Linked DNA regions of Limibacter armeniacum. The protein of the gene in region 2 binds, or shares a complex with, the protein of the main gene of each other region. Links are inferred from orthologs where the notes say so. Each region holds a gene or a part of one and is shown on either strand. Other genes may lie near its edges.

Region 1 (5,291 bases), 870 kb from region 2 along the record:
ACAACAAATAACTGAAACCAAAGCATTGTCGTACTTTGGTTTCGGTTGGTAATTATCAATACTAACTAAGACTATGACATCAGCAAACGTTATCCTGACACACAATCAGATAATCCAGAAGATACGTCGGATTGCTTTTGAAATTTATGAGCAAAACTTTGATGAAGCCGAAGTGGTTTTTGCAGGTATTGTAGGAACTGGGTATCGCATGGCGCAACTGTTGGAAGAGCAATACAGACAGGTGTCTACCATGAATACACAATTGGTAAAAGTGACTATTGACAAGAAGGCTCCTCTACAAACCTTTATAGAACTGGATTGTGAACTTGAGTCATTGGAAGGAAAGGTTATTGTAATGGTGGATGATGTATTGAATACAGGAAAAACCATTGCATACAGTATGAAGCCTTTCTTGAATATCCGTGTAAGTAAACTGCAAGTGGCCGTGATGGTAGACCGTAGTTACAGAAGGTTCCCTGTATTTGTTGATTACATGGGGTATGAGTTGTCAACTACAGTCAATGAACATGTAGAAGTACAACTGGATGATGAAAATAACTATCAGGTAACGCTTACCTAGGACTCAATTTTACAAAAAAGACATAAGAGCAAGTTGATAACCTTTCATCTTGGGGCTTAAATCTTTTGTCTGATGGTTTTGCTTTCTGAATTATGAAATGAAATCATTAAATTTGCTTCGTTTCATAAAAAATTGAACTTAAAGAAGTAGCAGGAGAACAGGATATTAGCTTGTTTCGATTGCTTAAAAATAATCATAACTATGCTTGAGCAGGTAGAAAAGATAGCGAAGGAAATAGAAAACACCGAAGTAAAGCTGAAAGAGGAACTGGAAGCTTTCCGTTTGAAATTTGTAAGCAACAAAGGTGTGATCGGAGAACTTTTTGGTAAGATGAAGGAAATTGAACCTGATCAGCGAAAAGAATTCGGTCAGCAAATCAATGCCTTGAAAAACGCTGCTCAAGCCAAGTTCAAGGAGTTGCAGGATACGTTCGAAAATCAGGCAATGCAGAACATCAAGCATGATGACTTGACGCTTCCAAGCATTCCAAACGAATTGGGTACGATCCATCCACTTACAAAAGTAAGAGAGGATATCATTAGAATCTTTGAAAGAATTGGCTTCAACCTTTCAGAGGGACCTGAAATCGAGGATGATTGGCACAACTTCTCAGCATTGAACTTCCCGCCGAACCACCCGGCAAGAGAAATGCAGGATACGTTCTTTGTAGAAAAAGATCCTGATATTGCTTTGCGTACACACACTTCGTCTGTACAGGTACGTGTAATGGAGAATCAAGAGCCTCCAATCAGAACACTATCACCAGGACGTGTATACCGTAACGAAACTATTTCGGCAAGAGCGCACTGTATGTTCCACCAGATTGAGGGACTTTATATCAATGAGAATGTAAGCTTCAAGGATATGAAGGATACATTGTACTACTTTGCCAAAGAGTTTTTCGGAGCAGATACAAAAATCCGTTTGCGTCCTTCTTACTTCCCATTTACTGAGCCAAGTGCTGAAATTGATATCAGCTGTTCAGTATGTCATGGCAAAGGCTGTAACATCTGTAAGTACTCAGGTTGGGTAGAAATTGGAGGTTGTGGTATGGTAGACCCTAACGTATTGAAAGCCTCAGGCATTGATCCTGAAAAATATACAGGTTTTGCATTTGGTATGGGAGTGGAGCGTATGGCACTTCTGAAATATGGAATTAACGACTTACGTCTGTTTACAGAGAATGATGTACGATTCTTACGTCAGTTCTCATCTATATAACGCAGATGAAAAACATAATAAAGAAGCCGGAGGATCAATAATCCTTCGGCTTTTTTATGTTTAAAGAGAAAGGAATCCTTTATAGTGAGTAATCAATCACTTAACCTTGTTCATAAAGTGTACATTTTATTAAATTGCCCCGCTAACCAAATTCCGGCTGCTGTACGGCTTCCGGATTTCGATGATAACATAAGTGACTTTTTGGATGAAACTTATTGAGATAACTAACAAAGAACTGATCAAGGAATTTCTGGAATTTCCAGTAAGACTGTACAAAGACGATCCTAACTATATACGTCCATTGGATAAAGATGTAGAATCGGTCTTTGACCTTGAACAGAATAAATTATTTAAAAGGGGTGGTAAGGCAATCAGATGGATACTTAAGAATGGTACAGGCAAGACAATAGGTAGAGTAGCTGCCTATATCAACCCAATGACAGTGAATAAGGATGAGTCATTGCCCACCGGAAGTATGGGATTTTTTGACTGTATCAATGACCAGCAAGCAGCGAATATGTTGTTTGATACCTGCAAGAACTGGCTAATGGAACAGGGAGTTGAAGCGATGGATGGTCCTGTTAATTTAGGAGACCGTGACAAATGGTGGGGGTGTTTGGCTGAAGGCTACACAGAACCTAACTACTGTATGCATTATAACTTTCCATACTATAATGACCTGTATCAGAACTATGGGTTTGGTGTATTCTTCAAACAATACACTTATCACCGTCTAGTACCAGATACATTGGATGAAAAGCTCATCAATAAAGGGGAGGTTATCTATAATAACCCTGATTATCACTTTGAACATATGAAGATCAGTAACCTGATGAAGTATGCAAAAGACTTTTCAGTGATATATACCAAGGCATGGACAAAGCATGAAGGTGTAAAGGGAATTGATGAGAAACAGGCTGCCAAGATTTTCAAAACGATGAAGCCTATCCTAGATGAAGAGATTGCATGGTTTGGATACTACAAAGACGAACCAGTAGCATTTTATCTTCAGATTCCTGAAATGAACCAGATTATTCGAAATATCAAGGATGGTAAGTTTGGGGTCTGGAATAAGCTGAAAATGTTTTACCATGTAAAAAGGAAGACGAGCAGAAAGCTTTTCGGACTTGTGTTTGGTGTAGTACCTGAGCATCAGCGTAAAGGAGTTGAAGCAGGAATTATTTTGGCCTACTCAAATTTCATTCAGGAAAAGCTGAAAAAGCAAGGGAAAGCAAGTGATGATCCAGCTTTTGTACACAAAGGCTATCATTACAATGAATTGGAGATGAACTGGATTGGAGACTTTAATCCTAAAATGATGCGAACAGCAGAGTTAATTGGTGGGAAAATCTTCAAGACACATATTACATACCGCAAACTCTTCGATGAAACGAGAGAGTTTAAGAGAATGACCATTATCGATTAAGGTAATACTGAATCAAGATATATGGCTGAGGGATTATCCTTCAGCCATTTGTTTTTCAGCAGTATAATAGGCTAACCACTTTTTCTGATTCATAAGGTAGTCAGATTTGTCATAAACAGTGGAAGCCATTACTAGAAGTACTGCACCGTTTGAATATCGGATAGTTCTCCATACAAAAGGAGGTAAGTAGAGTGCCTTTTGGGGATTGTCCAAAACAAAAGAGACGGTATTGCCTTCTGTGTTACTGGTTTCAACAGTAATACTGCCATTTACACAGACTAGTAATTCCTGAGTCGTTTTGTGGGCGTGGTTGCCACGCGTATGTGATTCGGGGGTATTATATGTCCAAAAAGTGCGCTTCACCTCAAACGGAATAAGTTCGTGATGTTCAGCAATAGTAACATAACCTGTTTCAGGCTCGCCTTTTTCGCAGAGTGAAATGATATAGGGCTGGTCAAATCCTTTCATACTTTCAATATATCAATAGATTGGCGAAGATAACGATTCTTTTATTACGGTCTTATCACACCCTGATGTCTAATATCTAATATCTTAAATGTACCTTTGTAAATAAGCAAAACTAATAGATTAACATACCCTTCTGAATACAAATAAACTATGGTTTCAAATAAAGAAATAGCAAAAGTTATCAAGTCAGCAGCTTCTTTGATGGAAGTACATGGTGCTAATGCTTTCAAAACGCGTGCATATTCCTCTGCCGTATTTAATATTGAAAAATCAGAAGAAGCATTGGGTGGAAAATCTTCTGATGAGCTTCAGGAATTGGGCTTTTCCAAAAGCATGGCAGAGAAAATTGTAGAAATATCTGGCACAGGATCGTTTGCTGATTTTGATAAACTATTGGAAGAAACTCCAGAAGGGGTTGTCAAAATGCTTGAGATCAAAGGTATTGGAGGTAAGAAAATTGCCACAATCTGGAAAGAACTTGAGATCGAAACCATAGAGGCTTTGGAGAAGGCTTGCCGTGAAAATAAGGTGCAGGCTTTAAAAGGATTTGGTGCCAAGACTGAACAGACAATTCTTGAGCAGATCCAATTTCTGGAAGAAAACAAAGGGAAGCTGTACTATGCTGAAGCTGAACCTTTAGCCCAAAGCTTTGTGGAATATTTGCAGCAGGCAGGTTTTTCATTAGTAGAGGCAAGCGGTGAAGTACGACGAAAGATGGAAATTGTAGAGACTCTTCAGTGGGTCGTGGCAACGGATGATTTTTCAAAACTTAAAAATGAATTGGTGAATATCCCTGATTGGGAATATCACGAGAAGGACTCAGGACCTAATGTTTGGAGAGGTGAGATTACGGATTTAGGAATGCCTGTTGAGGTGAAAATTGCCAAGGAACAGGATTTTGCTAAAACATTATTGCTTAATTCTTGCGATGGAAAACACCTTTCATTGGTTGGAGAAAAAGGAAAAATACTTTCTGAAATAGTGAGAACAACTTCCCAATCAAGTGAGGAGGCTTACTATGAAGTGGCTGGGTTGCCATTCTTTCCTCCTGAGATGAGAGATGGTTTTTTTGAAAGAGAATTACTCCAAAATGGAGGAGTACCTGAGCTGGTTAAGATGGAAGACTTGAAAGGAATCTTGCATAACCACTCTACTTACTCTGATGGAAAACACACATTAGAGGAAATGGCACGCCACTGTAAGGAGTTAGGTTATGATTACTTAGGTATTACGGATCACTCCAAATCAGCATTTTATGCTAATGGCTTGAATGAAGATCGTATTAGGCAACAACATGCTGAAATTGATGAACTGAACAAGCAACTGGCTCCATTTAAAATCTTTAAGGGGATTGAATCTGATATTTTGAATGATGGGAGTTTGGACTATTCAGATGATGTCTTGGCAAGCTTTGATTTTATCATAGCCTCAATTCATTCTAATCTGAAGATGGATAAAAAGAAGGCAACAGACCGATTACTTAAAGCTATTGCCAATCCATATACCACAATGCTGGGACATCCGACGGGAAGACTTTTATTAAAACGAGAAGGCTATCCAATAGATCATAAAATGGTAATAGATGCCTGTGCAGAA
Region 2 (8,322 bases):
CTATCTGTATTGATTACTTCGCATAATTCACAGAACGCATCTCTCTGATAACTGTCACCTTGATCTGTCCAGGATATTGCATTTCCTTTTCGATCTTGTCAGCTACTTCAAATGACAGTTGGCTTGCTTCTGTATCTGTTACATTCTCGGCATCCACCATCACTCTCAGTTCACGACCCGCCTGCATTGCATAACACTTGTTCACTCCTTTAAAGCTAAGTGCCATACTCTCCAGATCCTTCAATCGCTTGATATAAGATTCCATCATCTCACGTCTAGCTCCAGGACGAGAACCACTGATTGCATCACATGCCTGAACAATTGGAGAAATTAGTGTCGTCATTTCGACTTCATCATGGTGAGCTCCAATCGCATTACATACATCAGGATGCTCTCCGTATTTCTTTGCCAAGTTCATACCCAAGATTGCGTGAGGTACTTCTGGCTCTTCTGGCCATACTTTACCAATATCATGCAATAGTCCCGCACGCTTAGCCTGTTTTGCATTCAGCCCTAGCTCAGAAGCCATTGATGCTGCAAGCTTGGCTACTTCACGTGAGTGCTGTAACAGGTTCTGACCATAAGATGAACGGAAACGCATTCTACCAACCATCTTGATCAGCTCAGGGTGCAATCCGTGAATACCTAGGTCGATCACTGTTCTTTCACCCAACTCAACGATTTCCTCTTCAATACTCTTACGAGTCTTGGTTACTACTTCCTCGATTCTTGCAGGGTGAATACGTCCATCCGCTACCAAACGCTGAAGTGAAACTCTTGCGATTTCCCTTCTTACAGGATCAAATCCAGAAATGATAATCGCTTCCGGTGTATCGTCCACAATAATCTCCACTCCTGTAGAGGCTTCCAGTGCACGGATATTTCTACCTTCACGACCGATGATTTTACCTTTCAAATCATCATTTTCAAGGTTGAATACTGATACACAGTTTTCAATCGCATGCTCTGCAGCCGTACGTTGAATTGTCGTAATGATCGTTTTCTTAGCTTCTTTGGTTGCAGTAAGCTTTGCTTCTTCCATAATGTTCTTAATATGGATTGATGCTTTGGTACGTGCCTCGTCCTGCAACGCTTCTACCAACTGCTCTCTTGCTTCGTCTGCTTTTAGGTTTGCAATCTTTTCCAGTTTGGAAACCTGCTCCTGACGCAACACTTCAGCCTCGTCCTTTGCCTTTATAGCTAATTGCTTTTGATCTGCTACTTCATTGAAACGATCCTCCAACTCTGTATTCTGCTTCTTCAGTTGCTCTGATTGCTTTGCCAGCTGAGCTTCCTTCTGCTTCAGTTTCGCTTCGTTCTGCTTCAGTTTATTTTCGTACTGTTTCAGTCTGTTTTCATTAACACTGAGTTGGTTTTTACGCTTTGCAACATCACTATCAAAGTCAGACTTCATCTTCAGGTATTTCTCCTTTGCCTCCAGTATCTTGCTTCGCTTATTGGCTTCTGCATCACTCTTAGCGTCCTCGATAAGCCTCTCTGCTTTTTGACGAGCATCCGTCTCCATTTGCTTGAACACAAGCATCAGTAAATATCTGCCAATAACTACCCCTATAATCAGGGCAACTACTGCTGTTACTACAACTTCCATCATGTTTACACCAGTTTTGAAATACCTCGCATCATATTTAATGCAAGGTTACCATCTATAAAATCTGGCTTCGGGTAAGTTTGCTTTATACAGATTCTTAAGGAAGCAATATTTAAAAGCAAGTAGGCAAGTTCAGATTTCTGGGTTTTCCTGTCCGCTGGTATTCAGACCAGACAAAATCAGGCTGTTCAGCCCGCTCAGCATTGCAACTGCTTCGGCTTCCTCTTCAGCCCGTCCCATACTTTCAACCAAAATATCGAAAGCAGTCATGGCCAAGAGATCCGCAGTACTAGCAATGCCCAAACGTTTGCGTTTCAGCTCAATTTTTTCGTTCAAGGTATACGCAGCCTTCCTCAGGAGTTTCTCTTCCTGAGCATCGGCAATCAACGTATATTCCCGTTCACATATTTTTATTTTAATCTGACTTTTCATAGAAATATTTTGCACTCTAACTGATACCTACAACAAATGATACCAGTAGCATTTCTATTCCCCACTAACTTTCACTTACCGACTTTTCCTTAAGCTTCCCCTCTGCCGATTAGTTACAATTCTAGCAAATTTCAATTGATATGAAAAATAGATAATTTTTTAGTGGGTTCCTGTTCTTTCTTCAATTTTATATCTCGGAACCTTTAAATTTCACCTATCCTACATCCAATTTTAGTGGTACTTCCCCTCCTCAATTGCCTTTATTACTAGTCAGTTCTTCCTGCAACAAATCTCTTTCAAATTCTAGTTCCTCAAGCTGCTTCAGTTGATTTTCAAGCTTTTCCTTCAGTTGGTTCATCTGTACTTCCTGAGTGGTGAGTGTGTACTCCTGCTGCTCAAGGTGCAGCTCCAGTTCTTGTTTCACAGAAGATGCTTCACTACAAGCCTGCTTAAGTTCCTCAATTTGTTTTTCCTTCTCCTGACTTTTTTCAAGCAACGCCTCTATCTCCTCATTCAAAGCTGTAACAATCGCTACTTTCTCCTGCAACTTCGCATTAACCTCCCAAAATGTTTGTTTCAGGTCACTTAGCTGTTCAGTACGGGTATCCAACATTCTCTGAAGCTCATCATTATGCGCTTGCATCTGTTGCAGCTGCTCCATTGCCTCTGCCAACTGTGTTTCCATTAGCTGACGCTGCCTTATGTTATTTTCATTATGAACACGGGTTTCAGTCAATTCTTGCAGCAATGTGCGAATATTGGTTTCCAGTACAGAAATGTTAGTCGAAAGTTTGCTCATAATCACAGTCTGAAAAACGAACAAACAAGCAGCAGGAATCCCTGCTGCTTGCCATAGTGAAATTTATTTACGGATGATCGCTCCCAAGTCATTTTCAAAAGCTGTAATCAGCCTTTGCATGGTTTTGTCGATCACCTTATCAGTCAAGGTTTTTTGCTCATCCAGCAACGTAAAGCTTACTGAATAAGACTTTTTGCCTTCACCCAAGTTTTCTCCTTTATACACATCAAATACATTGACATGCTTAAGCAGCTTACGTTCAGCCTTCAATGCCAATCCTTTAACAGAGGCAAAAGTGACATTCTCGTCCAAAACAAGTGAAAGGTCTCTTCTTACTTCTGGGAATTTAGGAATTTCCTTGAAAGTAACATCCTGCTTATAGCGTTTTACTAACAAATCCCAATCAAACTCCGCAAAGAAAACAGTCTGCTTCACCCCTGCTTTCTTCTGAAGTTTAGGATTTACCATTCCTACGTTAGCCAACACCTTGTCTCCTGACTTGTATGACAATCCATAAGCAAACAGGTCTGACTCAACTGAATCTTGCTCAAACTTATTAATATTCAGGAATTGGAATACACGATCCACCAATGAAACAAGGTCATGGAATTGAGACTTGCCTGTCTTTCTTCTCCAGCTTTCGTCATTTTGATCACCTGTAACAAAAATTGACAGCCTGTTATCTTCTTCGTACTTGTCTTCTACCTTGCGGTAAACCTTGCCGTACTCAAACATTTTCAGGTTACGCTGCTGTCTATTGATATTATGTGCTATAGACTCCAATCCTGTAAACAGCAATGATTGACGCATTACATCCAAATCTGCACTTAGTACATTCAAGATTTGAACGTTTTCTTCGTCACGGATGCTATTGACCAGTTTCACATATTCACTTGACGTCAGTGAGTTTGTCATGATCTCATTGGCACCAGTAGCCGCCAACATTGACTTCAGCTTACTCAACAGCAGGTCGCTATCCTTTTTAGGGAAGTGAGCCAAGTAATCAGCAGACAAGTCCTCTGCCAGTTCTACGTTATTGAAACCGTAGATACGTAGAATCTCCTCAATTACATCTGCCTCTCTTGTAACGTCTACTCTGTATGGAGGAACTGCTACTGTGAAGCTTTCTTCTGAGTCTGACAAGAATTCCATTTCAAGACCTTCAAGAATCTCACGAACTTTTGCAGGCTCAATATGCTTTCCGATCAAACGGTCAACATGCTTATATTTTACGCTAACCTCAAACGGTTGAGCAGGGTTTGGGTAAATGTCAACAATCTCAGAAGTCACTTCTCCACCAGCCAACTCTGTGATTAGTTTAGCAGCTACCTTCAATGCCCTTACAGGCATGTTAGGGTCTGTACCACGCTCAAAGCGGAATGATGAATCCGTTTTGATGGAATGGTGCTGTGAAGTACTTCTGATCACATCCGCAGCAAAGTAGGCACTTTCCAAGAAGATGCTAGTTGTTTGGTCTGAAACCCCCGAAGCAATACCACCGAATACTCCTGCAATACACATTGGCTCTTCAGTATTACAGATCATCAGGTCTTGAGCAGTCAAAGTACGCTCTGCTTCATCCAGTGTCACAAATTTCTGTCCTGCGTTTGCACGCTTCACAATAATCTTGTCACCAGTCACCTTATCTGCATCAAAGGCATGAAGTGGTTGTCCCAAACCATGAAGAATGTAGTTGGTTGCATCCACTACATTGTTAATTGGAGCTAAACCAATAGCTTCCAAACGGTTTTTCAACCAAGTTGGAGACTCTGCTACTTTCAAACCAGAAATCGTCAGACCTGTATATCTTGGACAAGCCTCGGCGTCCTGAACTTCAACAGTAATTGTACGAGACAGGTTAGCTACTTTCAGATCATCCGTTTCTGGGAATTTGATATCCCTATCCAATAACACCTTCAAATCACGCGCTACGCCATAATGAGACGCGCCATCAATACGGTTTGGTGTTAGACCTATTTCAAAGACCTGATCAGATTTGATCTGAAAATATTCTGCAGCAGGTGTACCGTTTGGCAAATCGGTATCCAATACCATAATGCCATCATGCGAAGCACCCAAACCGATTTCATCTTCGGCACAGATCATTCCCAATGATACTTCTCCCCTGATTTTTCCTTTCTTGATTTTGAATGGCTCACCCTCTCCTGGATAAAGCATAGCCCCTACAGTTGCTACTACTACTTTCTGTCCAGCTGCTACATTCGGTGCACCACAAACAATCTGCACAGGCTCCTCAGCACCTGTATCCACCTTAGTAAGGCTCAGTTTGTCTGCATCAGGGTGTTTACCGCATTCAAGGACTTCACCAATGACCAGCCCTTGGAGTCCTCCCTTAATCGATTCAAACTCCTCAATACCTTCTACTTCAAGGCCCGACATAGTCAGTTGGTGAGAAATCTCTTCGGCAGACTCGTTGATGTTAATAAACTCTTTCAGCCAATCAAGTGATATTTTCATTTTTCCCTTTTCTCTTTTATTCAGATGTGCTCCAATTACACATCAAATTATAAAAATAGCGCAATTGCGCCCTGATTTTTTCTAAAAGGCAAAAATAAGACAAAAATGTCAAAGGTTTGACAACAAAAATGGTGGCTAAACGATATCTGTACATTTATTCCTGTACAGCGTCGTTCAACCACCATTTTTAGACTATTCCAAGCTCCATTAACGTCCACTCACAATCTTGATCTTTAATTTATTATGAGTGATACTTATCCAGTTCTTCTTTCAGTCGTTTGATTTCTTTTTCCTGCTCATTGATCGTCGATCTATACTTCTCTTCTCTCTGACGAGCGGTCTTCAATGCGATCTTCATGACCATCTCCTGATTTTCCATTTTTCTGACAAGCAACTCAAGCTCTTCTTGTTTTTTCAACATAAGAGCCTTGCCTTCCTTCTCCTCTTCCATATGCTTCTGATGCAGCACCTCCTGTTCTTCCAGCTTCCTGTTTTGTTTCTTGAGAAGTGTTTCGGTCTGTTTGGATGACTCATATGCCTTTTTCAGTACCTCTTCATTTCTACGCAATTTTTCATTTGCACTCTCAACCTCTTTTTGCTTATTAAGCATAGCCTCTTGTGTTAGCCTCAACTCTTCCACGTGCTTACGCATCATCTCTTCCTGAAGGGACATCTTTTTTGTTTGCCGTTGTGTTTCCTCCAACAGCATATTGGTTTGCTCAGCCTTTTTCACAAAGGCCAATGTACTACCAAAATTCTCACACATCTTCATGATAAACTCTTTTTCAAAAGCCTCAAATTCTTTGAAAGATGCTAATTCCAACACACCATATACCTGATCATTAACTGTAATCGGAACCACAAAAATGCAACTTGGTGTAGCCTTGCCTAAGCCTGAGGTGATAAACACATAGTTTTGAGGAACCTCTGTCATGTAAAGTGGCGACTTTTCCACAAACACCTGCCCTACAATTCCCTCTTGCGGATAGACCTTTTTCTCTCGGTACTTTTTTCGCTCATATGCATAACAAGACTGTAGTTCCAAGTGTATATCATCCTCACCTTCTCCATACACAACAAACAGCCCCCCTTGATTAACCTTCAAATAACGGACAATATAATACAGAGCTTTATCACAAAGGTCTTTTACATTCGACTGATTATTACGCGTGATAGCATCAAACCCTGATATCCCTTCAATAGTCCACTGTCTTCTCTCTTCGGCCAACATTATGTATTGAACCTTCTCTTTCATGGAGTTTAGGACTGTTGCAATTGGCGTTGAGGAACCTCCTTTGAATGGAACTTCAAATTCATTTTGAGCTATATTATGGACAAACTCTTCTACCGCCGACAACTGTTTCTCCTGCTGTGATATTTCTAAGCGAAGTCGATCAAGCTCTCCGCTACTTATGATTCTGAATGGTACACCGTTACTCATGATTGGGTTATTATGGGCTTCAGCACTTTCAATGAGTGCTGTCAGGAAAGTATTATTTTGAAATGGGATGATACTTGAAGGTATTTTCAGATAAGTTCAGACAAATTGAGGTATTTTTTGAATGCCTTTACGCTTTTAGACGTAAATTGAATTTTATTATCCAAATAATTCAAAACTGTTTTCAATTAAGCATGAATGTTTCAGTAGATGAATATTAGGAAAATAAGGCTTTAGTTACTCACAAACAGTGTTTTCACTCAAATTTATATACATATTGTGACTAACCTTACCATAAGATTATATGGCAAAGGGTTCATTTGTTATGGTCAGAAATACATATCTTTGCCTTCAAAAGAATATTTGCTACAATAAACTAAAAAACTAACGCAAAGGGTACAATAAACTACAGTAGAAATATGACAGAAATACAACAAAAACAAAATAACAAAACCAACCTTTTGCTTGCCCTGATAGTGATACTGGTTTTACTCAATGGCTTGCAGTGGTACCTGAACCACCGTTCGAGCCAAAAAAACCAAGAGCTGCTTGAGAACAAGGAATTGGAATTGGTTACGACCTACGCAAAACTTGACTCTATATCAACGCAGTTGGATCAGAAAATCCTTGAACTTCAACAACTGAATGAGAATGTTGATTCACTGTTGGCTATCAAAGCAGAATTGGAGAAGGAAAAACAGGAGTTGAAAACATCTAAAAATATAGCTCAAAACCGCTACTTGGAAATCAAAGACAAGGTAGAGGTATACGAGACTTTACTTAAAAATAAAGATGCTGAAATTGCCCGATTAAACGATGTGAATGCCACTCTATTGGATCAGACAATTTCACTGAAAAAGGAAAAGAATACTCTCAAAGATGAGGTCAGTAACCTGAAGCAGGAAAAGCAAGTCATGAGCAAAAAGATCAATGTGGCTTCAGCTTTAAAAGCTATCAACCTCAAGTTTGAACAGGTTAGCAGGAGTGGTCGAGTGAAAGAAGACACTGAGTTCAAAGAACGCCGTCTGGATCAGTTGCGCATCAGATTCAATATCGACTCGAACCCACTTACACCAATTGGTGCCAAGTCAATCATGCTAAGACTGATTGAGCCGGAAGGAGCTACGCTTTACAATGTTTCAGCAGGCTCTGGTACGTTTGAGTATAACGAAGAAGAGATTTTCTATACTGCCAAGCAGGAAATCTTGTTTGACAACTCTACTCAGGAGGTAATCTTCAACTACACAAAAGAAGGAGACCTCAAAAAAGGAAAATACACTGCCGAACTATACAGTGGTGGACATAAAATGGGAGAAGGAAGCTTTATACTGAAATAGCATCACATAAAGCTGGCTGAAATAAAGCCCCACACTTCCTCCTATGAAGTGTGGGGCTTTTCTTATGCCTTTATTTATCTCGACATGGATACTACTGTCACATAAATAATGATGGTCAAAATCATTATGAAGTACATCAGTAGGTCTATCCTGATATAGGGTTTGTATTTCAAGTAAATCTCTTTCAGTTTTTTCATGATTTTCAGATCCTCATCTACCTAAACATTTC

What was found. The genes of interacting proteins can lie anywhere in the genome.
Region 1: the proteins of pheT (region 2) and pheS are in contact, whole or in part, in a crystal structure (PDB 6P24), measured with the Escherichia coli proteins. The link is inferred for Limibacter armeniacum from one-to-one orthologs.

Annotation. Positions count from the first base shown.
Region 1 is NZ_JBAJNO010000009.1:2,733,655-2,738,945, forward strand. Bases 1-2,791 are described here. They hold pheS (phenylalanine--tRNA ligase subunit alpha), read left to right. Parts: upstream 1-781; coding sequence 782-1,801; downstream 1,802-2,791. Other genes in these bases: V6R21_RS29160 (phosphoribosyltransferase family protein), read left to right, coding at 74-580; V6R21_RS29170 (hypothetical protein), read left to right, coding at 2,007-2,791. In the rest of the region: more of V6R21_RS29170, read left to right, coding at 2,792-3,227; V6R21_RS29175 (sugar 3,4-ketoisomerase), read right to left, coding at 3,261-3,695; DNA polymerase/3'-5' exonuclease PolX, read left to right, coding at 3,846-5,291.
Region 2 is NZ_JBAJNO010000009.1:1,864,888-1,873,209, forward strand. The notes cover bases 2,612-5,679. They hold pheT (phenylalanine--tRNA ligase subunit beta), read right to left. Parts: upstream 5,319-5,679; coding sequence 2,904-5,318; downstream 2,612-2,903. Other genes in these bases: V6R21_RS25630 (hypothetical protein), read right to left, coding at 2,612-2,840; V6R21_RS25640 (GAF domain-containing protein), read right to left, coding at 5,560-5,679. Outside these bases: rny (ribonuclease Y), read right to left, coding at 14-1,612; V6R21_RS25625 (cell division protein ZapA), read right to left, coding at 1,742-2,041; more of V6R21_RS25630, read right to left, coding at 2,292-2,611; more of V6R21_RS25640, read right to left, coding at 5,680-6,759; V6R21_RS25645 (chromosome segregation protein SMC), read left to right, coding at 7,176-8,093; V6R21_RS25650 (hypothetical protein), read right to left, coding at 8,168-8,290.